DNA from 3 places in the Pseudomonas sp. S3_A09 genome. Region 2 is predicted to be linked to each of the others. Evidence: predicted binding sites of a transcription regulator. Region 2 holds the regulator's gene; each other region holds the start of a gene.

What was found. Region 2 encodes FliA, which starts transcription of late flagellar genes. Its sites were predicted from a motif close to CTAAAGTTTNNNNNNNNNNNGCCGNTAA; they were not measured.
Positions count from the first base shown of each region.
Region 1: AB4N92_RS27230 (methyl-accepting chemotaxis protein) is a predicted target of FliA. The motif match lies at 2,148-2,175, and genes of this name have one in related genera.
Region 3: AB4N92_RS06530 (methyl-accepting chemotaxis protein) is a predicted target of FliA. The motif match lies at 6,528-6,555, and genes of this name have one in related genera.

Region 1 covers NZ_CP162752.1:5,855,524-5,865,528, forward strand. The annotation lists gene AB4N92_RS27225 (TonB-dependent siderophore receptor) at 1-2,107, shown strand, start outside; gene AB4N92_RS27230 (methyl-accepting chemotaxis protein) at 2,277-3,770, shown strand; partial or broken gene AB4N92_RS27235 (putative 2OG-Fe(II) oxygenase) at 3,784-3,972, opposite strand; gene AB4N92_RS27240 (MFS transporter) at 4,207-5,544, shown strand; gene AB4N92_RS27245 (saccharopine dehydrogenase family protein) at 5,541-6,671, opposite strand; gene AB4N92_RS27250 (MFS transporter) at 6,752-7,918, opposite strand; gene AB4N92_RS27255 (LysR family transcriptional regulator) at 8,013-8,906, shown strand; gene AB4N92_RS27260 (pyrroline-5-carboxylate reductase family protein) at 8,901-9,674, opposite strand; gene AB4N92_RS27265 (VOC family protein) at 9,791-10,005, shown strand, end outside.
Region 2 covers NZ_CP162752.1:778,165-788,169, reverse strand. The annotation lists gene flhA (flagellar biosynthesis protein FlhA) at 136-2,250, shown strand; gene flhF (flagellar biosynthesis protein FlhF) at 2,263-3,579, shown strand; gene fleN (flagellar synthesis regulator FleN) at 3,686-4,519, shown strand; gene fliA (RNA polymerase sigma factor FliA) at 4,516-5,256, shown strand; gene AB4N92_RS03725 (chemotaxis response regulator CheY) at 5,425-5,799, shown strand; gene AB4N92_RS03720 (protein phosphatase CheZ) at 5,818-6,606, shown strand; gene AB4N92_RS03715 (chemotaxis protein CheA) at 6,618-8,825, shown strand; gene AB4N92_RS03710 (protein-glutamate methylesterase/protein-glutamine glutaminase) at 8,874-10,001, shown strand; gene AB4N92_RS03705 (flagellar motor protein) at 10,001-10,005, shown strand, end outside.
Region 3 covers NZ_CP162752.1:1,368,025-1,378,029, forward strand. The annotation lists gene gap (type I glyceraldehyde-3-phosphate dehydrogenase) at 1-728, shown strand, start outside; gene AB4N92_RS06505 (RNA polymerase sigma factor) at 925-1,443, shown strand; gene AB4N92_RS06510 (FecR family protein) at 1,518-2,486, shown strand; gene AB4N92_RS06515 (TonB-dependent receptor) at 2,602-5,166, shown strand; gene AB4N92_RS06520 (biliverdin-producing heme oxygenase) at 5,315-5,923, shown strand; gene AB4N92_RS06525 (YbaN family protein) at 6,086-6,487, shown strand; gene AB4N92_RS06530 (methyl-accepting chemotaxis protein) at 6,627-8,765, shown strand; gene AB4N92_RS06535 (NAD(P)H nitroreductase) at 8,900-9,463, opposite strand; gene AB4N92_RS06540 (di-heme oxidoreductase family protein) at 9,603-10,005, shown strand, end outside.

The DNA of each region.
Region 1 (10,005 bases), 1.1 Mb from region 2:
GGCGTTGGCCGTCTGTCTTGCAAGTTCACCTGCGGTGTTTGCCGCTGAGGCGGAAAAAGCCGCCCCACTGGAATTGGGCGCCACCCAGATCAGTAGTGAACAGTTGGGCCAGACCACCGAAGGCACCCAGTCCTACACCACCGGAGCAATGGCGACCGCCACCAAACTCCCGCTGACCATGCGCGAGACGCCCCAAGCCGTCACGGTGATCACCCGCCAGCGCATGGACGACCAGGCCATGACCAGCGTCAACGACGTGGTCAAGAACACGCCAGGCCTGTTCCTCAGCCAGTCCAGCGGCCCCGGTCGACATACGTACAGCTCACGTGGCTTCGACATCGACAACATGATGTTCGACGGCATTCCCAGCTCTTATTCCGGCTACGCCAACAGTGTGCAGCCCAACCTGGCGATGTTCGACCGTGTGGAAGTGATCCGCGGCGCCACGGGCCTGGTCACCGGCGCCGGCAACCCGTCGGCGGCGATCAACTTTGTGCGCAAGCGTCCAACCGCCACGCCGCAGGTGTCGATCACCGGTGCCGCCGGCAGTTGGGACGATTATCGCGGCGAGTTCGACGCCTCCAGCGCCTTGAATGACAGCGGCACCCTGCGCGGCCGCGTGGTGGGTTCCTACCGCGACGCCAACAGCTTTCGCAAAGGAGAAGAAAGCGACCACGGCCTGTTCTACGCCATCGGTGAAGCCGACCTCAGCGAAAACACCACTGCCACCCTGGGTTTTTCGCGCCAGGAAGACCAGACCAACTTCTTCTGGGGCGGCTTGCCCATCGGCACCGACGGCCATCACCTGAACCTGCCCCGCTCCACCAACCCCGGCTCCGATTGGGAAAACAAGAAGCTCACCATCGACACTGTATTCGGTGATATCGAACATCGCTTCGCCAATGACTGGAAGCTCCACATCGCCGGCTCGTCATCACAGTTGGATGGCGTGTTCACCGGCACCTACCAGTCGCGCTACCAGACCACGCTGGCGCGCACCGCCTACCAATCGCACCAGGACGACAAACAGTACGGCCTGGACACGTTCCTCAGTGGCCCGGTCGAAGCCTTCGGCCGCACCCATGAAGTGGTGGTGGGCACCAGCAAACGCGTCTATGACGCCACGTCCAAGGAATACAGCCCCTACGACACCAATTACCCGTTCAATGGGGCAAAACCGGACTTCGTGCGCAACGGCAAAGGCCACAACATCACCACCCAGGACGGCGTTTACCTGACCACCCGCCTGAACCTGGCCGACCCGCTCAAGGTGATCCTGGGTGCCCGCGTGGACTGGTACGACTACGATGACCGTCAGGGCGACGGCGACTACAAAGTCACCCGCAACCTCACGCGCTACGCCGGCGTGATCTACGATCTGAACGACCAATACTCCGTTTACGCGAGTTACACCGACATCTTCACACCACAGACAGACCGGGACTTTTCGGACAAACCACTTGAACCTATCGTCGGCGAAAACTACGAAGTCGGTATCAAGGGCGAGTACTTCAACGGCGCACTCAACGCCAGCCTCGCCGTGTTCCAGATTGACCAGAAAAACCGCGCTACCCTGCCCGAGAGCCAAGCGGGCTGCCCGATCATGACCTGCTATGAGGCGTCCGGTATGGTACGCAGCCAAGGTATCGACCTAGAACTGCAAGGCGCACTCACCGAAAACTGGCAAGTCGGCGGCGGGTTTACGTACACCCGTGCGCATTACATCAAGGACACTAACGCGTCCAACAACAACCAGCGTTTCGACACCGACACCCCGGAACGTTTGTTCAAGCTGACCACTTCCTATCGCTTCCAGGGCCCACTGGAAAAACTGCGCGTCGGAGGCAATGTCTACTGGCAGAGCCGCATGTACAACGATGTGGTACTCGCCAACAGCAATACCTATCGCCTGGAACAAGGCAGCTATGCCGTGGCAGACGTGATGGCCGGTTACCAGGTGAACAAGCACCTGGACCTGCAGCTGAACGTGAACAACATCTTCGACCGCACCTACTACTCGGCCATCGGCAACAGCCCGATCTGGGGTCCTAACGACACCTACGGTAACCCGCGCAGCTTTGGCGTCACGGCCAAATACAGCTTCTGACCATCGCCCGATAAGCGGCTACCCGTCCGGGTAGCCGCGCCTAAAGTCCCGCCTCCTGATGCCGATATACGGTTGGCATCACTGAATCCAATAAAAACCAAAAAAATATCTGATTCGCTCCACCCTGCCCCTCACTTTGATTCGGCCAGACCACCTGGAGTAAGTGTGAATGCCCACTCGCACGCGTTTTTTCGAGCACTACCGCAAAGCCGACCGCATCATGCTGGCGCTGGTCTGGCTGATGTTCCTGTTCTCCCTGGGCCTGGCGTTCTGGCACGACACCTTGATGCAAGCCATCATTGTTGGCGGCAGTACCAGCGTGGTGCTCACACTGCTCTACCGTGCGATAGGCGGCAGCCGCGTGATGCGTTGCGCCCTCGGCGCAGGTTTGATGGTCATGGCGGCGCTGCACATTAACCAGGCGCAGGGCGTGATCGAATCGCACTTCGGGATCTTCGCGTTGCTGGCGGTGCTGACGTTTTATCGCGACTGGCTGCCGATCCTGGTCGCCGCCGCCACCATCGCCGTGCACCATGTGGTATTCCATGCCCTGCAACATCGAGGCGTTCCGGTGTTTGTGATGGAGCATCACGGCGGCTGGACCATGGTGTTCGTGCATGCCTTCTACGTGGTGATGGAGACCGTCGCCCTGCTGTACCTGGCCGTGCACAGCCAGGCCGAAGCGGTCGAGAGCCAGGAAATGCTCGAGAAGATGCTCTCCGTCACCACACAGATCTCGGCGCAAACCGCCCAGGGCGAAGGCAAGGTGCACATGTCCCTGGCCAAGCGTTTCGATCACTTCTTGCAACAGATCACCCACCTGATAGACGGCGTTGCGCGCGACTCCCACGGCCTTGGCCAACTCGGCCAGGAACTGGCCAGCGCCAGCGGCACCCTGGAAAAAGGCGCGCGGCACCAATTGGCGGAAATCACCCAGATGACCGGTTCCATGCAGCGTATGGAAGACGCCATGGGCCACATCGCCGTGCATGTCGAACAGGCGGTGGATCACGCTGGCAAGGCCAGCCAACAGATTTTGCGTGGCCAGGAAAGTGTCGGCCGCGCCCAGCAGGAAATCACCCAGTTGGCCTCACGCCTCAACGGCACCCATGAAACGGTGCAAGGCCTGGCCGTACAGGCCGAGCAGATCGGCACCGTGCTCGATGTGATCAGCAGCATCGCCAACCAGACCAACCTGCTCGCCCTCAACGCAGCCATCGAAGCCGCCCGCGCCGGCGAGCAAGGCCGTGGCTTTGCCGTGGTCGCGGACGAAGTACGCAACCTGGCGCAGCGCACGGCAGTGTCCACCCAGGAAATCAAGACCATCATCGAGAGCCTGCAACACGGCAGCCGCCAGGCCGTGGAAGCCATGCACGACAGCCGCCAAGGCGTGGACCGCTGCGTGGAAGACAGCCAGGTCGCCGTCGATATGCTCCGCGCGGTGGGCAGCGACATCGCACAGATCGACGACCTGAACGGGCGAATCGTGACCACCACCCGCGAGCAGACCGAGGCGAACTTGGAGATTGTCGGGCGGTTGCAGTCGGTGCAGAGCATTGCGCAAAGCACCGCCAACGATGTGGAAACCCTGGCTCGCAGCAGTGAGCAGCTGCCGCCGATTGCGGTGCGGTTGGATGCGTTGGGCAGACGCTTCCATCAGTGAAACCTAAGGGGCGTCATGTACCGAAGTTGAACGCGATCGAGATCCGTGGCCGCGTTCCCTTAAAGCGTCGTACCGAGTGCATCAACCAGGATGGAAACATAATCAATGTCCCGCTACTGGCGACACAGGTGCTGCTGAACCCGGCCGTCAGGCAATCCTCGACCCGCATGCGCAAGGCGGGATTGTAGGTCGAGGCGACCATGATGTTTGCCAGTAGCCACAAACCATACCGGCATCAAAGGTTCAGCGATGTAAACCATTGTTAAAGTCTTAATCACAGTTGCGCACAGGCTCCTTGCCTCACCTGGCCCAATTCCTGCCTCCCCCCAATACCCGCAAGTCGCTGCTGACTACGCGGACGACTCTTTGGGCCCCGCCGCCCAACAGCCTGCCCCGATAATCAGTCATCCCCACCGCTATCCCGAGGCCTTCCCCCATGACGAGCCCCTCCACCGAACAGGTCAGCCCCCAGACTCTGCGAAAGGTCATCATCGCCGCCGGCATCGGTAACTTTGTCGAGTGGTTTGACTTCGCCGTCTACGGCTTCCTCGCCACGACCATCGCCCAGCAGTTCTTCCCCAGCGGCGACGCCAGCGCGGCATTGCTCAAAACCTTCGCCGTGTTTGCCGTGGCGTTTGCCTTCCGGCCACTGGGCGGGATTTTCTTCGGCATGCTCGGCGACCGCATCGGCCGCAAGCGTACCCTGGCCATGACGATCCTGCTGATGGCCGGCGCCACTACCTTAATAGGCCTGCTGCCGACCTACGCCGCCATCGGCGTAGCGGCGCCGATCCTCTTGTCGCTGATTCGCTGCGCCCAAGGGTTCTCCGCCGGGGGCGAATACGCCGGGGCCTGTGCCTATCTGATGGAGCACGCGCCCAGCGATAAGCGCGCCTGGTATGGCAGCTTCGTGCCGGTGTCGACGTTTTCCGCTTTCGCCGCCGCCGCGGTGGTGGCGTATGCACTGGAAGCGTCGTTGTCAGCCGAGGCCATGGGCAGTTGGGGCTGGCGCTTGCCGTTCCTGATCGCCGCGCCGCTCGGCCTGGTGGGGCTTTACCTGCGCTGGAAGCTGGACGAGACGCCCGCCTTCCAGGCCGTTAAGGAAGAACACACCGTCGCCCACTCCCCGCTCAAGGAAACCCTGCGCAACCATGGTGCGGCGATCTGCTGCCTGGGCGCTTTTGTGTCACTGACGGCGCTGTCGTTCTATATGTTCACCACGTATTTCGCGACGTATCTGCAGGTGGCAGGAGGCTTGAGTCGGGCGATGGCGTTGCTGGTGTCGCTGATTGCATTGATTTTCGCCGCGGCAATTTGCCCTTTGGCGGGGTTGTACTCCGATCGAGTCGGGCGGCGCGCCACCGTGATGACGGCCTGTGTGTTGTTGATGGTCGTGGTGTATCCGTCGTTCCTGATGGCCAGCTCCGGTTCGTTCGCGGCATCCATTGTCGGCGTGATGTTGCTGGCGGTGGGGGCGGTATTGTGTGGCGTGGTCACGGCAGCCTTGCTGTCGGAGACGTTTCCGACCCGTACGCGCTACACCGCCTCGGCGATCACCTACAACCTGGCCTATACGATCTTCGGCGGCACCGCGCCGTTGATGGCGACCTGGTTGATCAGCACCACGGGCAGCAATCTGTCACCGGCGTTCTACTTGATCGCGGTGGCGTTGCTGGCGTTGGCCGGTGGGTTGGCGTTGCCGGAGACTTCGCGGATTTCCTTGCACGACGTGGGGCCCGAGGGCAAAAGCAGCGCGCCCGTGCTTTCGCGTTAAACGCCCTGCTCGTCAGAGAACCGCACGGCCAGACTCAGGTTCGCCGGATCGTTGATCGCGGCCATGTATTCATCCACGGTGATCTCACCTACGCACGGTCGCGCGCCAGGCATGGGTACGTAACCTTGAGCGATTTTGATGGCCAGGGCCACGGCAGCGCAGCTGGGGATCTCCGGGCCTTTGTCATTCAAGGCTGTCAATTGCACGGTCAATGACAAAGGTCTGCCGTCGGTCCCCAAGCCCTGCACATCGATGTACATCGCGCTTTTACCGTCGCCAAATCGCTCGAACCAGGTGCCCAGGCGGTGCAGCCGCGCCGCCCAGGCCACATGATCCCGTACCACTCCCAGCTTCAGTGCCTGAGCCAGCACCCAGTTGGCGACACCCCCCAATTTGAGCCCCGCGCCAGCTTTGAAGCGCAAGGTATGGGCGCCATACCGACCGGCGAAGATGTCCATGTCCGGCACATCCACATTGGCCAGCACTCGCGTGCCCAACACCGGCATTTTGCGCAGCGTCAGGTCCTGCCAACCCAGCACTTCGTGTACCTGGCCATTCCTGAGTTGCTTGATCGGTTTGCCCGCGTAGGCCAGCACACCTTCGATTGTCGACAGGCCTGGCATCTTGGCCGACGAGGAAATGCCATGTTCGATCGAGTCGATGCGCGAGAAGCGAGACCGGTACTGATCGATGAGCGCAGACGACAGCGTCGGCACTGAGCTGCAACCACTGAGAATGGCCACGCCCGCCTGTTTGGCGTGCACGTCCAGCACGCCCACGCCATTGACGAAGGTGCGGCAGTCGGACAGGTCGCAGTAGTTCACCCCGGCTTCGATGCAGCTCAGGGCAACTGCATAGGACTGCCCTTGGAACGGCCCGCCGGTATGAATCACTAACTGCATGTGCTTCGACAGTAAAACACCCGCGAATCCGGCCCCCATCGCGTCGCCACACCAGCCTTCGCAGACAGTGCCGGGCTGCGCATTCAACTCGTCGAGTTTGCGCTGCAGCTTGTGTGGATCACGGCCCGAGATCACCAGCTCAATGCCCGGCGCTGCGGCCAAATGTCGGCACACGATGCTGCCGAAATTGCCGTAGCCGCCGATCACCATCACCCTGAGTGCCATTCCAGTCTTCCCTGAACCATCGATCATGCGCTGCGCCTGCACCAGGCTGGCAGCTGAGGCGGCCAACGATACTCGATTTCCTAGACCGCCGCAGCCATGCGGCCTCTGGCGCCCCAGGCGAACGTCACGACCATCAACAGCCCCAAGCCCGCCATCGCGGCACCGGCCAGGGAGATCGCCGGATAGCCCAGCCCTGCGTTGATCACCGCGCCACCCACTGCGGCGCCAATCGCGTTACCGAAGTTAAAGGCGCCGATATTCACGGCCGAAGCCAGATTCGGCGCGTCTTTGGCCGCTTCTATTACGCGCATCTGCAAAGGCGGCACGACTGCGAAGCTGGCGATCCCCCAGATAAGGATGCTCACCGCTGCGGGTATCGGCCAACGCATCAGGAATGCGAAGGCCAGCAGGACCAGGATCAGGGCGCTCAGCGAAACGATCAGGGTCCGGTCGATCGAGCGGTCTGCCGCCTTGCCGCCCCATATATTGCCCAGCGTCAACCCGACACCGAACAACACCAGCATGGCCGTGATAAAGGGGGTAGACGCATGGGTCTCGTTGCTCAGGATCGGCGCGATATAGGTAAACACGGTGAACATAGCACTGGAACCCACCACGGTCAGGGCCAGTGCCGCCAGTACCGAACCGCGCCCCAACACCTTGATTTCGGCCAGCACACCGTCGCTTTTCGGCAGCGGCAGGTTTGGCAGCGCGAACCACAGCGCGACCATGGTCACCAGGCCCAGTCCGCCAATGCCCCAGAACGCCGTACGCCAGCCAAGCAGTTCACCAAACCAGGTCGCCAGTGGCACGCCACCAATGGTCGCGAGGGTCAGGCCCATGAACATCGCCGCGACGGCTCCGGCGCGCTTGTCCGGCGCGACCACACTGGCGGCGACGATGGAACCGACGCCAAAAAACGCGCCATGGTTGAGCGAAGTGATGACGCGGGCGATCAACAGGTCGTAATAGCCGGTTGCAAGCGCCGACATCACGTTACCCAGGGTGAAAATGGCCATAAGGCCGACCAGCAAGTGACGACGGGGAATCTTGCCGGTGGTCAAGATCATCAGGGGCGCGCCGAGCAATACCCCCAGGGCGTAGGCGCTGACCAACAGCCCCGCAGTGGGAATCGAAACGCCAAGGTCATTGGCAATAGTGGGCAACATGCCCATGGGCGCGAACTCAGTGACGCCAATGCCAAAGGCACCGACAGCAAGGGCTACAAGGGGTGGATTGATACGCATGGAAGACTCCTCATTTATGCCGCAAATGCTACGATCTACGCTTTAACGGCACTAGACCGTTTAATTGGCAATCACCTTTGCGCGCGAGGCAAAAATGGATTTCAACGGCAGGTCGGGTGAGATGGCTGTATTCGCGATGGTGGCGCAGGAAGGCAGCCTTTCGGCCGCGGCACGGGCACTGGGACTGACACCTTCAGCCGTCAGCCGGGTCATCGCGCGCACGGAACAGCGCCTGGGCAGCCGCCTACTCATTCGCACGACCCGGGCCATCGCCTTCACCGCCGAAGGCGAGGTTTACCTTCGCGGCGCTCGGCGCATCCTGGCCGACATGGCCGAAGTCGAGGACGCCATCGCCGACCAGGGTGCCCCCAAAGGCAGGTTGCGGGTCAGTGCGGCCCTGGGCCACGGCCGCATGGCCATCGTGCCCCTGGTGGCAGCGTTCAGCGCCCGCTATCCGAACATTGTGGTGGACCTGACCTTGGGCGACGAAATAGTCGACATCCTCGGCGGCCAAGCCGACGTCGCGATACGCTTTGGCGACCTGCCAGACAGCCCGCTGACGGCGCGCCGCATCGGCGACACCGGCCAGGTCGTGGTGGCGTCGCCTGACTACCTTCAGCAACACGGCACGCCTCTGGAGCCGAACGATCTGTTGCGGCACAACTGCCTGCGTTTCAACTTCCGCCGGGCCCAACCCGATTGGCCCTTCGCGCAGAACGGCAAGACGTTTTCGCTGAAGATAAACGGCAATATCGAATGCAGCAGTGGCGAAGCACTTGCTCAACTGGCGCGACTAGGCGCCGGTATCGCGCGCATCGGCACGTTCACGGTTGCAGAGGACCTGCAACGCGGTCACCTGGTGCCGCTGCTGGAGCCCTGGAACCCTGGCGACAGGGAGCCGATCCACGTGGTGTTTGTGGGCGGTGCGAGCATGCCGGCGCGGATCCGCGTGTTTGTGGACTTCTTGCTCGAACATCACCGGCTATAAACGCGCAGGCTTGTGCAGGCGCTCAAGCACCTCATCAGCGGCCTCTCGCCATGCCTGCGTCGCGCCTTTATCTCTGAGCACCTCCAGCCCCGCCGCCGTGAAGGTGCCAGGTGTGGCAATGGCGCGACCCAACGCCTCCAGGCTGGTCGACGGCTGGTGGCGGGCGCTGGCCAGGCAGTCTTGCAGGTTGCCCATCACCAGTTGGACGGCCTGCTCTCTGGACAGGCCTTTGTCGGTAAACCACTGCTGAAGATCGCTCAGGAAGAAATAGAACCAGCCGTTCATGCAGGCCGCGACAGTGGCCAACTCGAACGCCTCCTCCTCGTCCAAAACAACCAATGACCCCAGCGCGCCCAGCAGCGTTGCATGGGGTTCACCGCCGGGCGTGACCACCACCGTGGTCTGGTTGATCTGGGCGGCATAGGACAGCATGGCACGGACCACACGCGCCCGCGGGAAACGGCGCTGCAATTCCACAAGCTTCAATCCAGCCACCAACGACACCAGCGTTTGCTCAGGTCTAAGCTGCACTTCATCAGAAAGCTGTTGAACCACCTCCGGGCGCACACCCAGCACCAATAGATCGGCGCCATCGACGACCTGTTGATTGTCGGCCCTCACCTCGCAGTTCCACTGTTTAGCGAGTTGCTGCGCACGTTCCTGGTTGCGCGGCGACAGCAACACCCGCCCCTCAAACCCGCTGCGACGCAGGCCGATCACGACCTTCTCCGTCAACTCGCCGACGCCCAGGATTCCAATCTTCAACACGCTGTCTACTCCGATCAATTCTGTAGTCGAGGCCATCATAGGCACGATTCCCGTATTCATGCAGGCATGGGTTCACGCTACACTCGCTGCTCTGAAGATCAGCCAGGAAGGCAAGCATGGGCACTCAAGGTAAAGACCGACAAATCGACAACATCGAATTCAATGTCAGCGATATTGCCCGGAGCAAAGCCTTCTACGGCGGTGCGTTCGGCTGGACCTTCGTCGATTACGGCCCCACCTATACCGAGTTCAGCGATGGCCGTCTGACTGGGGGATTCACAACGGGGGAGCCGGTGCGGCCGGGTGGGCCTTTGGTCATCTTGTACGCCGA
Region 2 (10,005 bases):
ACGCTCGCGCCGCAAGCGATGTAACCGGGAAAACAAAAGTTGGAAGGCTTCTTGCAATACCACCTGCAAGACGCCTGACCGCGTCAAAACTTTGCTTCAAGGAAACGAGGAATACCGGTGGTGGATCGCTCTCAAATGCTCGGCACGGCCCGGACGACCCTGACTGACCTCTCGCGAGGCAATCTGGGTGTGCCGTTGTTGTTGCTGGTGATGCTGGCAATGATGATGTTGCCGATGCCGCCGTTCCTGCTGGACGTGTTCTTCACCTTCAACATTGCCCTTTCCGTCGTGGTACTGCTGGTCTGCGTGTACGCCCTGCGGCCCTTGGATTTCGCCGTATTCCCGACCATTCTGCTGGTGGCGACCCTGCTGCGACTGGCGCTCAACGTCGCGTCCACCCGTGTGGTCATGCTCCACGGTCAGGACGGTCACGCTGCCGCCGGTAAGGTGATCCAGGCCTTCGGTGAGGTGGTGATCGGCGGTAACTACGTGGTCGGTATCGTGGTGTTCGCGATCCTGATGATCATCAACTTCGTGGTAGTAACCAAGGGCGCCGGGCGGATTTCCGAGGTGAGCGCGCGGTTTACCCTCGATGCGATGCCCGGCAAGCAGATGGCGATCGACGCTGACCTCAACGCCGGCCTGATCGACCAGAACCAAGCCAAGTCGCGCCGCCTGGAAGTGGCCCAGGAAGCCGAGTTCTACGGTTCCATGGACGGTGCCAGCAAGTTCGTGCGCGGTGATGCCATCGCCGGCCTGCTGATTCTGTTCATCAACCTCATCGGCGGTATGGCCGTGGGTATCTTCCAGCATGGCATGACCTTCGGCGATGCGGGCAAGGTGTACGCCCTGCTGACCATCGGTGACGGTTTAGTGGCGCAATTGCCATCACTGTTGTTATCTACAGCTGCGGCGATCATGGTGACTCGTGCTTCGGGCTCCGAAGACATGGGCAAGCAGATCAGCCGGCAGATGTTTGCCTCGCCCAAGGCCTTGGCCGTGGCGGCGGGCATCATGGCGATCATGGGTATTGTACCGGGCATGCCCCACGTGTCGTTCCTGAGCATGGCAGCCATGGCGGCTGGCGGTGCTTACCTGTTCTGGAAAAAGCAGAATGCGGTCAAGGTCCAGGCCCAGCAAGAGATCGCGCGCCAGCAGGAACTGCTGCCATCCCCGGCCCGTGCTCAGGAAACCAAGGAGCTGGGCTGGGATGACGTGACCCCGATCGACATGATCGGCCTGGAAGTCGGCTACCGCCTGATCCCGCTGGTGGACCGCAACCAGGGCGGCCAATTGCTCGCGCGGATCAAGGGCGTGCGCAAGAAGCTGTCCCAGGACCTGGGCTTTTTGATGCCCACCGTGCACATCCGCGACAACCTCGACCTGGCTCCGAGTGCCTATCGCCTGACCCTCATGGGCGTGATCCTGGCCGAAGCCGAGATCTACCCAGACCGCGAACTGGCGATCAACCCAGGGCAGGTGTTCGGCAGCCTCAACGGTATTACCGCCAAAGATCCGGCTTTTGGCCTGGACGCGGTGTGGATCGAAATCAGCCAGCGCAGCCAGGCACAATCCCTCGGCTACACCGTGGTGGACGCCAGCACCGTGGTCGCCACCCACCTCAACCAGATCCTGTACAAGCACTCCCATGAGCTGATTGGCCATGAGGAAGTCCAGCAATTGATGGGTTTGCTGGCCAAAGCGTCGCCGAAACTGGCCGAAGAGCTGGTGCCGGGTGTGCTGTCGCTGTCGCAGTTGCTCAAGGTGTTGCAGGCATTGCTGGCCGAACAGGTGCCGGTACGGGACATCCGCAGCATTGCCGAGGCCATCGCCAACAATGCCGCCAAGAGTCAAGATACTGCCGCCCTGGTGGCCGCGGTGCGCGTCGGATTGTCGCGTGCAATCGTCCAAAGCATTGTAGGGCTTGACTCCGAGCTGCCTGTGATCACCTTGGAACCAAGGTTGGAACAAATATTGCTCAATAGTATTCAGAAGGCAGGACAAGGCCAGGAAGAGGGCGTTCTGCTGGAGCCAAGCATGGCTGAGAAGCTGCAGCGTTCGTTGATCGACGCCGCACAGCGCCAGGAAATGCAGGGCCAACCGGTGATTCTGCTGGTGGCAGGCCCCGTCCGGGCGATGTTGTCGCGGTTTGGACGCCTGGCAGTACCGAATTTGCACGTTTTGGCTTATCAGGAAATTCCTGACAACAAGCAAGTGACTATCGTCGCGACAGTAGGCCCCAATGGCTGAGGGTAGTGGGTTATGCAAGTGAAGCGTTTTTTCGCCGCCGATATGCGTCAGGCCATGAAACTGGTTCGTGATGAGCTGGGCGCTGACGCCGCGATTATCGGAAACCGTCGTATTGCCGGCGGTGTCGAGCTGACGGCTGCCCTGGATTACACCCCCCAGGCCCTGGCGCCGCGTGTGCCGAACATGGAGCTCGAAGACGAGCTGCGCAAGACTGCTTCACGCATTGTCTCGGCCCAGGCGGAACTGAGCATGCGCGGCGACAGCGATGCCACCACTAATCGCCAGTTGTTCGCCGGCCTGCCGCTGACCGCTTCCGAGCCGCTGGTCGAGCCGACCTTCAAAGAACCGCCACGTCCTGCTGCGCCTGCTCCGGCGCCTGCGGTTGACCAGCGGGTGTTCGACTCGATGCGCTTTGAACTCAATGGCCTGCGTGAGCTGCTGGAAGTGCAGCTTGGCTCGTTGGCCTGGAACCAGCTGCAAGGCAGCAAGCCGCAACAGGCCAACCTGTGGCGGCGCCTGCAACGTATCGGCTTGTCCGGCCCGTTGTCCCGCGACCTGCTGGCCTTGACCACCGAAATCGAAGAGCCTCGCCAGGCTTGGCGCATGTTGCTGGCCCACCTGGCACGGATGATCGTTACCCCGGAAATCGAACCATTGGAAGAGGGCGGTGTGATCGCCATGGTCGGCCCTGCCGGCATGGGCAAGACCACCACCCTGGCCAAGCTGGCGGCCCGTTACGTACTCAAATACGGCGCACAGAATATCGCGCTGGTGAGCATGGACAGCTACCGTATTGGTGCCCAGGAGCAGCTCAAGACGCTGGGCCGTATTCTCAATGTATCGGTGACTCACGTCGACCCGGGCCAGTCCCTGGCCAACGCCCTCGACCCGCTGCTGCGCAAACGCGTGGTATTGATCGATACCGCCGGCCTGCAAGCCAGCGACCCGGCATTGCGCATGCAGCTTGAAAGCCTGGCCGGACGTGGCATCAAATCGAAAAACTACCTGGTGCTTGCAACCACCAGCCAGAAACAGGTTCTTACCGCTGCGTATCACAGCTACAAACGCTGCGGCCTGGCCGGTTGCATCCTCACCAAGCTCGACGAAACCGCGAGCCTGGGCGAGGTGTTGAGCCTGGCCATCAGTCATGAATTGCCGGTCGCTTACCTGACCGACGGGCCGCGGATCCCGGATGATCTGCATCTGCCGCGCCGTCATCAGTTGGTCAGCCGTGCAGTCAGCGTGCAAATGCAAGAAGAGCCTAGCGAGGAAGCGATGGCTGATATGTTCGCCGACCTTTATCACAACCCGGCAAAACGGGTCGGTTGAGGGCAGGATGAACACCGTGAAATGTATCTACATCGATGGTCTGCAAGCGATTCACGCGGCCAAGCCATGTAGCCTGCGTCTAAGCAAGACAAGGTAAAGAAATAAAATGGGCAGCATGCATCCCGTACAGGTGATCGCGGTGACCGGCGGCAAAGGTGGCGTCGGGAAAACTAACGTGTCAGTGAATTTGTCCCTGGCCCTGGCAGAGCTTGGCCGTCGCGTCATGCTGTTGGATGCTGACCTGGGCCTGGCGAACGTCGACGTTCTGCTGGGGCTGACGCCCAAACATACCCTTGCCGATGTGATCGAGGGCCGCTGCGAGCTGCGCGATGTGCTGCTGCAGGGCCCCGGTGGCATCCGCATCGTGCCGGCTGCCTCGGGCACCCAGAGCATGGTGCACCTGAGCCCGGCGCAGCATGCCGGCCTCATCCAGGCGTTCAGTGATATCGGCGATAACCTCGACGTGCTGGTGATTGACACCGCCGCCGGGATCGGCGAGTCCGTGGTCAGCTTCGTGCGCGCCGCGCAGGAAGTGTTGCTGGTGGTCTGCGACGAACCCACCTCGATCACCGACGCCTACGCCCTGATCAAACTGCTTAACCGTGACTACGGCATGAACCGCTTCCGCGTCTTGGCCAACATGGCCCAGAGCCCGCAGGAAGGGCGCAACCTGTTCGCCAAGTTGACCAAGGTCACGGATCGTTTCCTCGATGTCGCCTTACAATACGTCGGCGCAGTGCCCTACGACGAGTGTGTGCGCAAGGCTGTGCAAAAGCAGCGTGCAGTCTACGAAGCGTTCCCTCGTTCCAAGTGCGCATTGGCGTTCAAGGCTATTGCCCAGAAGGTCGATACCTGGCCGTTGCCCGCCAACCCACGGGGGCATCTGGAGTTTTTCGTCGAGCGATTGGTGCATCAGACGAGCGCAGGACCCGTGCTATGACAGCGACTGGCTACAACGCTTACAAGAGGTCTGCCCGTGACAGTCAGGGCGAGTTGATCGAGCGCTACGCGCCCTTGGTCAAGCGCATTGCCTACCACCTGCTGGCACGCCTGCCGGCCAGCGTCCAGGTCGAAGACCTGATCCAGGCGGGCATGATCGGCCTGCTCGAAGTGTCGACCAAATATGACGCGAGCAAGGGCGCGAGTTTCGAGACGTATGCGGGGATCCGTATCCGTGGTGCGATGCTTGATGAGGTGCGTAAAGGTGACTGGGCGCCGCGTTCGGTGCATCGCAATACGCGCATGGTCAGTGACGCAATTCGCGCAATTGAAGCAAAAACCGGTCGCGACGCTAAAGATCACGAAGTTGCGGCCGAACTCCAATTGAGTCTCGACGATTACTACGGGATTTTGAACGATACCTTGGGCAGCCGCCTGTTCAGTTTCGACGACCTGTTGCAGGACGGCGAACACGAAGGGCTGCACGAGGACGGCGCGAGCGCTCATATGGAGCCATCGCGTGACCTGGAAGATGAGCGTTTCCAGGGGGCGTTGGCGGACGCGATTGCCAATTTGCCGGAGCGTGAGCGACTGGTGTTGGCGTTGTACTACGACGAAGAGCTGAACCTCAAGGAAATCGGTGAGGTCCTGGGGGTCAGCGAGTCGCGGGTCAGCCAGTTGCACAGCCAGTGCGCAGCCCGCTTGCGGGGGCGTTTGGGAGAGTGGCGAGCGCGCTGACAGGCAGTGTGGGGACACTGCAGACGAGACCGTGAGGGCGACCAGCCTTCGCGGGTTCGACCCGTGGTGCCCTCGGCAGTCCTTTTTGTGTAATGCCTGTTGATTGAAATGGCGCGTCCAGGTGCTGGGCGCGTTTAAGACTGCTTGGAGGTCGAATTGGACAAGAACATGAAAATCCTCATCGTTGATGACTTCTCAACGATGCGGCGGATCATAAAAAACCTGTTGCGTGACCTTGGGTTCACTAACACGGTCGAGGCGGATGACGGCATTACGGCCATTCCGATCCTCAACAGCGGGAGCATCGACTTTCTGGTAACGGACTGGAACATGCCGGGCATGACCGGTATCGACTTGCTGCGCCACGTACGTGCTGACGAAAAGCTGCGCGGCCTGCCTGTGCTGATGGTGACCGCCGAAGCCAAGCGTGAGCAGATCATCGAAGCCGCCCAAGCTGGGGTAAACGGTTACGTGGTCAAGCCATTCACTGCATTGGCCTTGAAAGAGAAGATTGAAAAAATCTTCGACCGCATCGGTCATTGATGCTGCCACGGGGGAGCTATGGAGCATAAAGAATCATCGCAGGCCGACTTCGAGTCGACCCTGAAAAAGCATGCTCACCAGTTGGTCGAAAGCCTTGAAAAAGGTCAGTTCGGCGACGCGGTGCAGTTGATCCATGAGCTCAACCAGACCCGTGATCGCGGCCTGTACCAGGAAGTGGGCAAGCTCACACGCGAGCTGCACAGTGCGATCGTCAATTTCCAGATTGACCCACACATGCCCCAGGCTGAGGAAATCTCGCAGATCACTGATGCCACCGAACGCCTGTCCTATGTGGTCAGGCTGACTGAGGCAGCGGCCAACCGCACCATGGACCTGGTGGAAAACGCCACGCCTCTGGTCAACGGTATGGCCAACGAAGCCCAGGCCCTGAGCAACGACTGGGGCCGTTTCATGCGCCGCGAAGTCGGCGCTGAAGAGTTTCGTGAGTTGGCGCGTCGGGTCGAAGGGTTCTTGTCACGCAGCGAGCAGGAAAACCGCACGGTTTCCAGCAACCTCAACGACATTCTGCTCGCCCAGGATTACCAGGACCTCACCGGTCAGGTGATCAAGCGTGTGACCCAGTTGGTCACCGAAGTGGAAAGCAACTTGCTCAAATTGGTGCTTATGGCAGGCCAGGTTGACCGTTTTGCCGGCATTGAACATGACCGCGAAGCGATCCTCTCGGAAAAAGATCCAAAAAAACATCTCGCCAAGGGTGAAGGTCCGCAGATTCATGCCGATAAACGTGAAGACGTTGTATCGGGTCAAGATGATGTTGATGACCTGTTATCCAGTTTAGGCTTCTAAGGAGCACCCACATGAGCTTCGGCGCCGATGAAGAAATCCTTCAGGATTTCCTTGTAGAGGCCGGCGAAATTTTAGAGCAGTTGTCCGAGCAACTGGTCGAGCTGGAAAGCCGACCGGATGATGCGAACCTGCTCAATGCAATTTTTCGCGGTTTTCACACTGTAAAAGGGGGCGCCGGCTTCCTCCAGCTCCATGAGCTGGTGGAATGCTGCCACATTGCCGAGAACGTGTTCGACATCCTGCGCAAGGGTGAGCGTCACGTTGATTCGGAATTGATGGACGTGATTCTCGAAGCACTGGATGCGGTCAACGGCATGTTCAGCGAAGTCCGCGAACGTGCCCCGATCACCGCGGCCACTCCGGAACTGTTGGCTGCGCTGGCACGTTATGCGGAGCCCGCCGACCTGTCGGCTGCGCCGGTAGCAGAAGCAGCACCCGAGCCAGTGGCTGAGGCCGAGCCGGATGTGACCGACAGCGAATTCGAGCAGTTGCTCAACTCCCTCAGTGCCGTGAAGGCCGAGGCAGAAGCACCGGCTGCGGCTGTTGCCGCGCCAACCAGCGAAGACATCACTGACGCTGAGTTCGAATCCCTGCTTGACCAGTTGCATGGCAAAGGCCAGTTCGCGGCCGACGCCGTGACACCCGCCGCTGTGTCGGAAGCGCCGGCAGCACCGACCGCCAATGCCAACACCGATATCACCGACGACGAATTCGAAGCGTTGCTCGACCAACTGCACGGCAAGGGCACCTTCGTGGCCGACGCCTTGCCGGAAGTCGCCGCCACGGCCGCAGCGCCTGCTGCGGCCAGTGCAGCACCGGCCGGCGACGGCCTGATCTCCGATCATGAGTTCGAATCGCTGCTGGACGAACTGCACGGCAAGGGCAAGTTCAGCGAAGTGGCCCCAGCGGCGACGGTTGCCACGGCTGCTCCGGTTGCCGCCAAAGCTGCAGCGCCTGCCCCTGCACCAGCGGCCAAGCCTGCGCCGGCTGCCGCACCTGCTCCGGCACGTGCCGCCGCCGCACCGGTTGCCGATAAACCCGCCAGTGAAGCCGAAACCACCGTGCGCGTTGATACCGCACGCCTGGACGACATCATGAACATGGTCGGCGAACTGGTACTGGTGCGTAACCGCCTGGTGCGCCTGGGCCTGAGCAGCGGCGATGAAGCCATGCAAAAGGCCGTGTCGAACCTCGACGTGGTGACCGCCGACCTGCAGACCGCCGTGATGAAAACCCGGATGCAGCCGATCAAGAAAGTCTTCGGCCGCTTCCCGCGCCTGGTTCGTGACCTGGCACGCCAGTTGAAGAAAGAAATCAACCTGGAACTGGTGGGTGAAGAAACCGACCTCGACAAGAACCTTGTCGAGGCCCTGGCCGACCCGCTGGTCCACTTGGTGCGCAACGCTGTCGACCACGGTGTGGAAACCCCGGAAGAACGCGAAGCCTCGGGCAAGTCCCGCAACGGCAAAGTGATCCTGGCGGCGGAGCAAGAGGGCGACCACATCCTGTTGTCGATCACTGACGACGGCAAGGGCATGGACCCGGCGATATTGCGCAATATCGCGGTCAAGCGTGGCGTGATGGACAAGGACGCCGCCGACCGCCTGACCGATAGCGAGTGCTACAACCTGATCTTCGCCCCGGGCTTCTCGACCAAGACCGAGATTTCCGACGTGTCCGGCCGTGGCGTCGGCATGGACGTGGTGAAGACCAAGATCAGCCAGCTCAACGGCTCGATCAACATCTACTCGACCAAGGGCCAGGGCTCGAAGATCGTCATCAAGGTGCCGTTGACCTTGGCGATCATGCCGACCCTGATGGTGATGCTGGGCAACCAGGCCTTCGCTTTCCCGCTGGTCAACGTCAACGAGATCTTCCACCTCGACCTGTCGCGCACCAATGTGGTGGACGGCCAGGAAGTGGTGATCGTGCGCGACAAGGCATTGCCACTGTTCTACCTCAAGCGCTGGCTGGTGGCATCGGCCAAGCATGAAGAGCAGCGCGAAGGCCATGTGGTGATTCTTTCGGTGGGCACCCAGCGCATCGGCTTCGTGGTCGATCAACTGGTGGGCCAGGAAGAAGTGGTCATCAAGCCTTTGGGCAAAATGCTGCAGGGAACCCCGGGCATGTCGGGTGCGACCATTACCGGTGACGGCCGGATCGCGCTGATTCTCGATGTTCCGAGCATGCTCAAGCGTTACGCCGCTCGGCGTATTTGATTCTGGTGGGGCAGGGCGGTAGTGCCCGCCCCGCCTAACGGAGTGTTTATGGCAGTCAAGGTCCTGGTGGTGGACGATTCGGGTTTCTTCCGTCGCCGCGTCTCGGAAATTCTTTCCGCCGATCCAAGCATCCAGGTGGTCGGTACGGCCACCAACGGCAAAGAGGCGATTGATCAAGCCATTGCGTTGAAACCGGACGTGATCACCATGGACTACGAGATGCCAATGATGGATGGCATCACGGCAGTCCGGCACATCATGCAACGTTGCCCGACCCCGGTGTTGATGTTCTCCTCGCTGACTCACGAAGGCGCCCGGGTCACCCTGGATGCGCTGGACGCCGGCGCGGTGGATTTTCTGCCGAAGAATTTCGAAGACATCTCGCGCAACCCCGAGAAGGTCAAGCAGATGCTGTGCGAGAAGGTGCACAGCATCTCGCGCAGTAACCGTCGTAGCCTGTTCAGTGCGCCTGCGCCAGCACCCGTTGCTGCGCCTGCTGCTCCCACCAGTTCTTCGTATAGTCGCCCGGCGCCTGCGCCGGTTGCACGGCCTGCGGCGCCGCCGGTACGTACGGCTGCACCTGCGGCGGCGTATTCGCCTGCACCCAAGCGCAAAGCCTATAAGTTGGTCGCCATCGGTACGTCCACGGGCGGCCCGGTTGCCCTGCAACGCGTATTGACCCAGTTGCCGGCCAACTTCCCGGCGCCGATCGTGCTGATCCAGCACATGCCCGCTGCGTTCACCAAGGCCTTTGCCGAGCGCCTGGACAAACTGTGCCGCATCAGCGTCAAGGAAGCCGAGGATGGCGACATCCTGCGTCCGGGTCTGGCGCTGCTGGCGCCGGGTGGCAAGCAGATGATGGTGGACGGCCGTGGCGCGATCAAAATCCTGCCGGGTGACGAGCGCCTGAACTACAAGCCATGCGTGGATATCACCTTCGGATCGGCGGCCAAGTCCTACGGCGACAAAGTTCTGGCGGTGGTGCTCACCGGCATGGGCGCCGACGGCCGTGAAGGCGCGCGCCTGCTCAAGCAAGGCGGCAGCGCCATCTGGGCCCAGGACGAAGCCAGCTGCGTGATCTACGGCATGCCCATGGCCATCGTCAAGGCCGACCTGGCTGACGCTGTCTACAGCCTGGACGACATCGGCAAGCATCTGGTGGAGGCCTGCCTCTGATGGA
Region 3 (10,005 bases), 590 kb from region 2:
AGATCGACGTCGTGTTCGAATGCACCGGCCTGTTCACCGACCGTGACAAGGCTGCCGCCCATATTACCGCCGGCGCGCGCAAGGTGATCATCTCTGCACCGGCCAAAGGGGCGGACGCTACCGTGGTCTACGGTGTAAACCATGACATTCTGCGTCAATCCCACCAGATCATCTCCAACGCGTCGTGCACCACCAACTGCCTGGCGCCGGTCGCCCAAGTGCTGCATCGCGAACTGGGTATCGAAAGCGGCCTGATGACCACGATTCACGCCTACACCAACGACCAGAACCTGACCGACGTCTACCACACCGACCCGTACCGCGCGCGTTCGGCTACCCAGAACATGATCCCGAGCAAGACCGGTGCCGCTGAAGCCGTCGGCCTGGTGCTGCCGGAACTGGCGGGCAAGCTGACCGGCATGGCGGTGCGTGTACCGGTGATCAACGTGTCGCTGGTGGACCTCACCGTGCAGTTGAAAAAAGACGCCACGGCGGAGGAAGTCAACGCACTCCTCAAGGAAGCCAGCCAGCACTCGAAGATCCTCGGCTATAACACCCTGCCGCTGGTTTCCAGTGACTTCAACCACAACCCGCTGTCGTCGATCTTCGATGCCAATCACACCAAGGTCAGCGGTAAGTTGCTGAAAGTTTTGGCTTGGTATGACAACGAGTGGGGCTTCTCCAACCGTATGCTGGATAACTGCCTGGCGCTCTGCAACGCCGAGTAATCCACACAGAGTGGGCTTGTGTGGGAGCGGGCTTGCTCGCGAACGCATCACCTCGTTATTCAGACGAACCGAGGTGCTTGCATTCGCGAGCAAGCCCGCTCCCACATTTGGCCTGCGCAAACCCGCAGAAAGTGTTCCTTGCCATTTGAGTTGATGATAAGCATTATCATTAACTGCAAATCGGTCTGGTATCACTGTGAGCCAATCTCGCTTCAACCACGTCTTTCTCACCCAACGGGTAATGCTGCTTCGCACCTTGCAGCGGATGGTGAATAACCACAGCACCGCCGAGGACCTGTTGCAGGAAACCTACCTGCGCGTCACCCGGGCCCTGAGCGAGCGACCGATCGATCACCTTGAACCTTTCGTCTATCAGACGGCGCGCAACCTGGCGTTGGATCACCTGCGTGCGCGCAGGATCCAGGCCCGCACACTGCAGGAAAACGTCCCGCTGGATGTCCTGCAAAGCGTCGCCGCCCCCATCAGCACACCCGAAGATGCCACCCAGGCCGAGCAAATGCTTGAAGCCCTGAGCGTCAGCCTGGGCCAGTTGAGCGCCCGCCAACAGCGGATTTTCATCCTCAGCCGCTTGCATGGTTGCAGTTACCAGGAGATCGCCGATCAGTTGGGCGTGTCCTTGAGCACCGTGCAAAAGGAACTCAAATTGATCATGGCTATCTGCGTAGGTGTGGCCGAACGATTGGATCGGCCTTAAGCTCCATCCGACAGAAGCGTCGACCCAAGCTGTAGGAAAGTTGAATAGAACGTGGCGAAGACCCGAGGAACACCGTGACGGACCCGAATAAACTGCGCCCCCATGAGCTGGCTCATGAGGTGTTGCAAGACACGGCTATGGATCAAGCCCTCGACTGGCTGATCGCCTTGCAGTGCCCGCAAGCCGGACAGCAGGCCGAATTCGAAACCTGGTTGGCCAGCGATCCCGCCCACGTCCACGCCTTCGCCAAGGCCCAGGCCGCGTGGGGCGGCGCGCCGGTACACAGTGCTGCCGTCGCACTGGCCGCGCCGCGCAAGCCGAGCGCCTGGCGCCGGCTCAAGCCACATTGGAAACCGCTGGCCACCGCCGCCGTGCTGCTGATCGGCCTGTTCAGTTTCAGCAACCTGCCGGTACGCCTGCAGGCCGACCACCTCACCGTGGTAGGCGAACGCCAGCGCCTGCAACTGGACGACGGCTCCAAGGTATTGCTGAACACCAACTCGGCGTTTTCCAGCAGCATCAAGGACCACCAGCGCATCGCTCGCCTGTATCAGGGCGAGGCGTTTTTCGACATCGTGCCCAGTCACGGCTTGCCCTTGGAAATCGACGCCGGCCCCGTACGCGCCAGCGTGCGCGACACCGCCTTCGCTGTGCGTTACCTCAATGGCGAAGCCCAGGTGCAGGTGCAGCGTGGCGATGTCGACCTGAGCAACACCTTCGACGATGCCCGCGTGCGCCTGAGTGCCGGTGAAAGTATCCGCATCGGGCCCAAGGGGTTCGGCCAACCGGCCAAGCTGGATGCCAACAAGGACCTGGCCTGGGTGCAAGGTCGGCTGATCTTCGAAAACTGCCCGATGAGCGAAGTGCTCGCCGAGCTGCGCCGCTATTACCCAGGCTGGATCGTCAACACCAACGACCAACTGGCCAGCGTCGCCGTCACCGGCAATTACCGCCTCGACCAGCCCTTGGACGTGGTGCGCTCCCTGGCTCACATCACCTCGGCCAAGCTGTCGGAATACCCATCGCTGGTGATTTTGAACTAAATGAGAATTATTTTTACTCGATAGCTGAGGGTGGTACGTCTCGTCTTAGCCAATGCAACTGATTCCTATTTGTCTCAGTTCGCAACTATAAGATTCGTACTCCGGAGCGCTCTCGATGTCCTCTCGTTTCAACCGCCGGTCCTCTTCGCCCGCCCTGTCCTTGCTGACCGCGGCCATCCTGCTGGCCGCTGCGCCGGTGATGACCGCCACCGCCGCCGAACCTGCTGCGCGTAGCCACGGCAACTACAGCTTCAGCATTGAGCAGCAACCGCTGGTCTCGGCACTCAACGCCTTTACCGCCGTGACCGGCTGGCAAGTCGGCCTACCGGCCGAACTGGGCCAGGGCGTGTCGTCCCCAGGCGTACGCGGCCCGTTGTCGCCGGAAAAAGCCCTGGACCGGCTGTTGGTGGGGACCAACCTGAGCTACCGCAAACTGGGCAATAACAACATCGTGCTGGAAAAGCGCGCGCCGGGCGGCGCCCTCAACCTGCAACAGGTGACCATCAGCGCCACGCGTAACGAGCAGAACATCAGCAGCGTACCGAGCACCGTGACCGTGCAGGAACGCGAGGCGCTGGACCGCCAGAACGTGAATACCATTCGTGAACTGGTGCGTTACGAACCCAACGTCTCGGTCGGCGGTGCCGGTGGCCGCTCAAGCAATTCGGGCTACAACATTCGCGGCATCGACGGCGACCGCATCCTCACCCAGGTCGATGGCGTCGAAGTGCCGGACAACTTCTTCAACGGTCCCTACGCCAAGACCCGCCGCAACTATGTCGACCCGGAAATCGTCAAGCGCGTGGAGATCCTGCGCGGCCCGGCCTCGGCCCTGTACGGCAGCAGCGCGATTGGCGGCGCCGTGAGCTACTTCACCCTCGACCCGGATGACATCATCAAGCCCGGCCAGGACGTCGGCGCTCGCCTGAAGACCGGCTACAGCTCCGCCGACGAAAGCTGGCTGACCTCCGGCACCGTCGCCGGCCGCGTGCAGGATGTCGACGGCCTGTTGCACCTGAGCCAGCGCAACGGCCATGAAATGGAGTCCTACGATGGCAACAACGCCACGGGCCTGGCGCGCACCGGCGCCAACCCCGAGGATGCACGCACCACCAACGTGCTGGCCAAGCTAGGCTGGAACTATGGCGATGACAATCGACTGGGCCTGACCTACGAGAAGTACAAGGATGATCGCGACGTCAACTTGAAAAACGCCGTGGGCGGACCGTTCACCGGCGGACGCGGCTTCAACTTCTACCGTGCACGGTCGGGCAACGACACCATCACCCGTGAGCGTTTCGCTATCGAAAACCGCTTCGCCCTGGACTCGCCGATTGCCGATCAGATCAAGACCAGCCTCAACTATCAGATCGCCAAGACCGACCAGTCCACCGCCGAAATATACCAGCCGTCCCGTCGCGTATTGCGCACCCGCGAAACCCTGTACGAAGAAAAGCAGTGGGTGTTCGACGCACAGCTGGACAAGGCTTTCAGCTGGGGCGACACCGATCACCAGGTCACCTACGGCACCACCCTCAAACAACAGAAAGTCACCGGCTCCCGCGAAGGCGCCGCCACCTGCCTGGCGGTCGGCGGCGGTTGCACAGCCATCGGCGCACCCAGCCCGACAGCCAGCGACAGCGTGAAGAAGGCCAGTGATTTCCCGGACCCGACCATCAACACCTACTCGCTGTTCGCGCAGGACCAAATCACCTGGGACAAGTGGACCTTCCTGCCCGCCGTTCGCTACGACTACACCCAACTCAAACCCAAGTTGACTGAAGAGTTCCTCAACACCGTCGACCCGACACGGATCTATGCCCACAGTGACAAGGAAAAAACCTGGCACCGCGTCACGCCGAAATTCGGTCTGACCTATGCGCTGACCGACCAGTACACTTGGTTCGGCCAATACGCCGAAGGCTTCCGCACACCATCGGCCAAAGCCTTGTACGGCCGCTTTGAAAACCTGCAGCAGGGCTACACCGTCGAACCCAACCCGGACCTCAAGCCGGAAAGCAGCAAGGGCGTGGAAACCGGGATTCGCGGCCACTTCGACTCCGGTTCGTTTGATATCGCCGTGTTCTACAACAAATACCGCAACTTCATCGACGAGGACGCTTCCGTCGCCGGCGGTACCGCACAGCAATTCGAAGCCAACAACATCAAGCACGCCACCATCAAGGGGATCGAAGCCAAAGGGCGCCTGAACCTCGACGCGTTCGGCGCCCCCCAAGGCCTGTACACCCAGGGTTCGGTTGGCTACACCTACGGTCGCAACGACGACAATGGCGAGCCGCTCAACAGTGTCAACCCGCTCAAGGGCGTATTCGGCCTGGGCTACGACCAGGACAACTACGGTGGCCTGCTGAGCTGGACCCTGGTGAAAAAGCAGGATCGCGTCGACAGCACCACCTTCCACGCGCCTGATGGCAGCACCACGGCCCCCTTCAAGACCCCAGGCTTCGGCGTCCTCGACCTGACCGCCTTCTACAAGGTCACCAACGACGTGACCGTCAACGGCGGCCTCTACAACCTCACCGACAAGAAGTACTGGAACTGGGATGACGTGCGCAGCTACGACGGCGTCGGCGAAGCCGGTGTGACCTCCCCGGCCAACCTCGACCGCCTGACCCAGCCGGGTCGCAACGTTGCGATCAACGTGATCTGGGACATCTGATCACGACCTTTAACCGAGGCCCCACTCACCTCGTCGAAATTTTACCGACGAGGTGAGGATTTTTTACTGTGCCGCGTCTTCTTGTTCGTCTAGTTGATAACGGCTCTCTTTAGAGCACCCAGGCGCTCTTCTTCTCAAGGACTTTTTCATGACCGCTTCTCCTACCGCTGAACGCCCAAGCCTACGCTCCCAGCGCCTGAACCAGATTACCCACTCGCCGCACGCCAAGCTCGACGCCCTGGTCAAAGCCCACGCGCCGTTTGAAACCCAGGCCAACTTCGCGCGCTTCGTGGTGGCGCAGTACCTGTTCCAGTCGGAACTGGTGGCGCTGTACAACGATGCCGAGCTGATCAAGATCGTGCCGGACCTGCCCGAACGCTGCCGCGCCGAAGCGGCCAAGCTGGACCTGGGTGACCTGGACACCGAAGTGCCAGCCCCGGTTGCCGGCGCGGTGAACAACCCGAGCAAGGCTGAAGCGCTGGGCTGGCTGTTCGTTTCCGAAGGCTCCAAGCTGGGCGCCGCGTTCCTGATCAAGCGCGCCGTAGGCCTGGGCCTGAGCGAAACCTTCGGTGCCCGTCACCTGGGTGAGCCAGCCGGTGGCCGTGCCGAGGGTTGGAAGCGCTTCACCCGCACCCTGGACGCGCTGGAATTCAGCGCCGAAGAAGAAGCCGCGGTGGAAAAAGGTGCGATTGACGCCTTCGTACGCTTCACCGTATTGCTGGAACAGGCGTACGCTAGCGCCCCTGAACTGGCCTGATACCCTCGATTGGAATGCGATAGCACTGTGGGAGCGGGCTTGCTTGCGAATGCGGAGTATCAGTCACCTGATACTGGACTGACGCACCGCATTCGCGAGCAAGCCCGCTCCCACATTTAAACCCCATTCCAAGCTGATTTTTTATCGACTCTGCATGCTCCCATGACCGGCAAAACCCAATCCACCTCGAAAATCGCCCGGATCCTCTTCGGCTTGCTGGCCTACGTCAGCCTGGGCATCGGGCTGGTGGCGATTGTCGTGCCGGGCTTGCCTACCACCGAATTCATTCTGCTCGCCGCCTGGGCCGCCACCAAAAGCTCACCGCGCCTCAGCGCCTGGCTGGAAAACCACCGGCAGTTCGGGCCGATCCTGTTCAACTGGCGCAACGGCAAGATCATCGCCCGCCGGGCCAAAGTCAGTGCCACCGCGAGCATGCTGCTCTGCGCGATTCTGATGCTGGTGATGCTCGACCACGGCTGGCCGATCTACCTGGCCATTGCCGGGATGAGCCTGGGCAATCTGTGGATCTGGTCTCGACCGGAACGGCTTGCGGCGCCCGTATAACGCTGCGTGTAGGGTTTATCCTACCGCTCATCGCCTGTTTCTCATGAATTGATGTGTGACGCCGATGTTTCAGACATAGCGCTGAATGGACTTGGCCTGCACTACGTGCCTTCCAGCCCGTCCATTCGCGAGTGAACCTATGTTCGACACCCTCTCCATCCGCTTGAAAATAGTGCTGCTGTCGGGCCTTTGCCTCTTGGGGGTGATCGCGCTGATCATCAGCATCAACCTCTACGAAACCAATCAGAACGATCAGTTGATCAGCGATTCGAGCTCGCGAATGCTCACCAGCAGTGTGCAGAGCCTGCTGCAATCCAAAGCCGGCGAACAGGCCGTACTGTTGCAGAAAACCTTTGGCGAAAACCTGTTGGTAGTGACCGCCCTTGCCGATCAGGTCAAGGACCTGCGCGCCCTCGCGGCCAAGCGCGCGCTGGAACCCGGCGCCTTGCGTGAAGAACTCAACCAGAGCCTCAAGACCACGTTCGAGCGCAACAGCAAAGTGCTGGGTATCTGGCTCTCGTTCGAACCCAACGGACTGGATGGCAAGGACAGCGAGTTCGTCGACGACAAGGCTCGCGTGTCCAACGAGAAAGGCCGTTTCTCCAGCTACTGGAGCCGCGCCGGCGGCGAAGGCCTGAACACCATCATGGTCGAAGATGACCTGACCAAGACCACCCCCAACCTCAGCGGCACGCCCTACAACATTTGGTACACCTGCCCACGGGACACGCGCAAAGTGTGCCTGCTAGACCCCTACGCCGATGAAGTGGCTGGCAAGCAGATGCTGATGACCACCATCTCCCTGCCGCTGATGGTGGACGGCAACGTCATCGGCGTGGTCGGTATCGACATCGCCCTCAACACCCTGCAAGCCGTGACGGACGCGGCGCAAAAAGAACTGTTCAATGGCGCGGCGCACCTGGACATTCTTTCGAGCACCGGTCTGATTGCCGCCTCCAGCGGTCAGCCGGAGATAGTCGGCAAAACCCTCATGGATACCGTCGGCGCCGAAGGCAAGGAAATCGTGCAACTACTGGCCAGCGACTCGCCCATGATCCGCGAGCAGGACCACACCATCCGCGCCGTCTACCCGGTCAAGCCGATTGCAGACGCAAAATCCTGGGGCGTCGTGGTCACACTGCCCAGGAACGTGATGCTGGCTGACACCTTGAAGCTGCAGGACGTGCTCGACAAAGCCCAGGCCGCCGGTACGCTCAAGGCTTTGCTGGTCGGCGCCGCCGCCGCGTTGCTGGGCCTGCTGCTGATCTGGCTGACCGCCACCGGCGTGACCCGCCCGATCAACAACGTGGCCGCCATGCTCAAGGACATCGCCAGCGGCGACGGCGACCTGACTCAACGCCTGGCCTACGCCAAGAAGGACGAATTGGGCGAACTGGCCAACTGGTTCAACCGCTTCCTCGACAAGCTGCAACCGACCATCGCCCAGATCAAGCAAAGCATTACCGAAGCCCGTGGCACGGCCGATCAGTCATCGGCCATCGCGCGCCAGACCAGCGAAGGCATGCAGGTGCAGTTCCGCGAAATCGACCAGGTGGCCACCGCCTCCAATGAAATGAGCGCCACCGCCCACGATGTCGCCAACAGCGCGTCCAACGCCGCCAGCGCGGCGCGTGGGGCCGATCAGTCGGCGCGCGAAGGCATGTCGATCATCGAGCAGAGCACCCGAGATATCACCTCATTGGCCGAAGAAGTCAGCAAGGCCGTAGGCGAAGTCGAAGCCTTGGCGGTCAACAGCGAACAGATCGGTTCGGTGCTGGAAGTGATCCGCAGCATTGCTGAGCAAACCAACCTGCTGGCGCTGAACGCGGCAATCGAAGCGGCACGCGCCGGCGAAAGTGGCCGTGGCTTTGCGGTGGTGGCCGACGAAGTGCGCAATCTGGCCAAGCGCACCCAGGACTCCGTGGAGGAAATCCGCCTGGTGATCGAACGCATCCAGAGCGGCACCCGTGGCGTGGTGGCGACCATGCATTCGAGCCAGAGCCAGGCTCAAAGCAATGCCGGGCAGATCCATCAGGCGGCGCAGGCCTTGGGCAAGATCAGTGATGCCGTCACCGTGATCAGCGACATGAACCTGCAGATCGCCAGCGCCGCCGAACAACAGAGCGCCGTGGCCGAAGAGGTCAACCGCAACGTCTCGGCGATCCGCACTGTGACCGAAACCCTCACCGGCCAGGCCACCGAGTCGGCGGCCATCAGCAGCCAACTCAATGCGTTGGCCAGCCAGCAGATGAAGTTGATGGATCAGTTCAGGGTCTGACTCGGTTCCGCAACCACTGAGATCCATGTGGGAGCCAGGCTTGCCCGCGATGCAGGCAACTCGGTGTCCCTAAAGAACCGAGTCGATGCTATCGCAGGCAAGCCAGCTCCCACATAGAGCAGATCGGCGGTGGTTCAGAGACCGGTCCAGGCGCTGACAAACTGCGTCAGGTCTTCTTTAGCTGCGGTACGCGGCGGGTTCTGCGGTGTGCCCAGGTAGAGGAAGCCAATCACTTCCTCGTCTGCCGTGAGCCCCAGGCCTTTGGCGACGTGGGCCGAGTAGGACAATTCACCAGTGCGCCACACGGCACCAATCCCCTGGGCATACGCTGCCAGCAGGATGCCGTGGGCTGCACAGGCCGCCGCCAGCAATTGCTCGGATTTCGGCACCTTGAAGTGCTCCTGCAGACGGGCAATCACCACCACTACCAAGGGGGCGCGCAATGGGCCGTTCTGGGCCTTGTCGATGGCAGCTTGTGGCGCATCGGCGTCTTGCAGGCGGACAGCTTCGGCCAGCAGCGTGCCCATCTGTTCGCGGGCGGCCCCTTCGACAGTGAGGAAACGCCACGGACGCAGTTGGCCGTGGTCGGGCGCGCGCATGGCGGCGGCGAACAGCACGTCGCGCTGCTCCTGGGTCGGTGCCGGTTCCAGCAAACGCGGCACGGAAACACGGTTGAGCAAAGCGTCGAGAGCCTGCATTGGCCACCTCCAGAGAAAAATGTGCGGCCATTCTAGCGGGAATGAATCGAATTCGACCAAACGATAATTGCTCTTATTCATTGCGCCCCGCCCTGTTAGACTTTGCGACCTTATTTTCTGCCTTGGTTCAGGAAACTCGATGCTCCGCTCGCTTTTTCGCCTGTCCGCAGCCTTGCTGGCCTTGAGCCTGACCGCCTGCGATGACGCGCCCAGGTTTACCAAGGCCGAGCCGGGTGAAGCACGGGCGGGCGGTGCGGCGACCGTGAACAAGCGCGACCAGAACGCGTTTTCGCTGCCATCGGCCAACCTGTCGCCCACTCGTCGGCTGGATTTCAGCGTCGGCAATAGCTTCTTTCGCAGCCCCTGGGTGATCGCGCCGTCCACCACCACCGCGCGTGATGGCCTGGGCCCGCTGTTCAACACCAATGCCTGCCAGAATTGCCATATCAAAGACGGTCGCGGGCATCCGCCGTTACCTGACGCACCTAATGCCGTGTCGATGCTGGTGCGCCTGTCCATTCCGGATGCAGCGCCGTATGCCA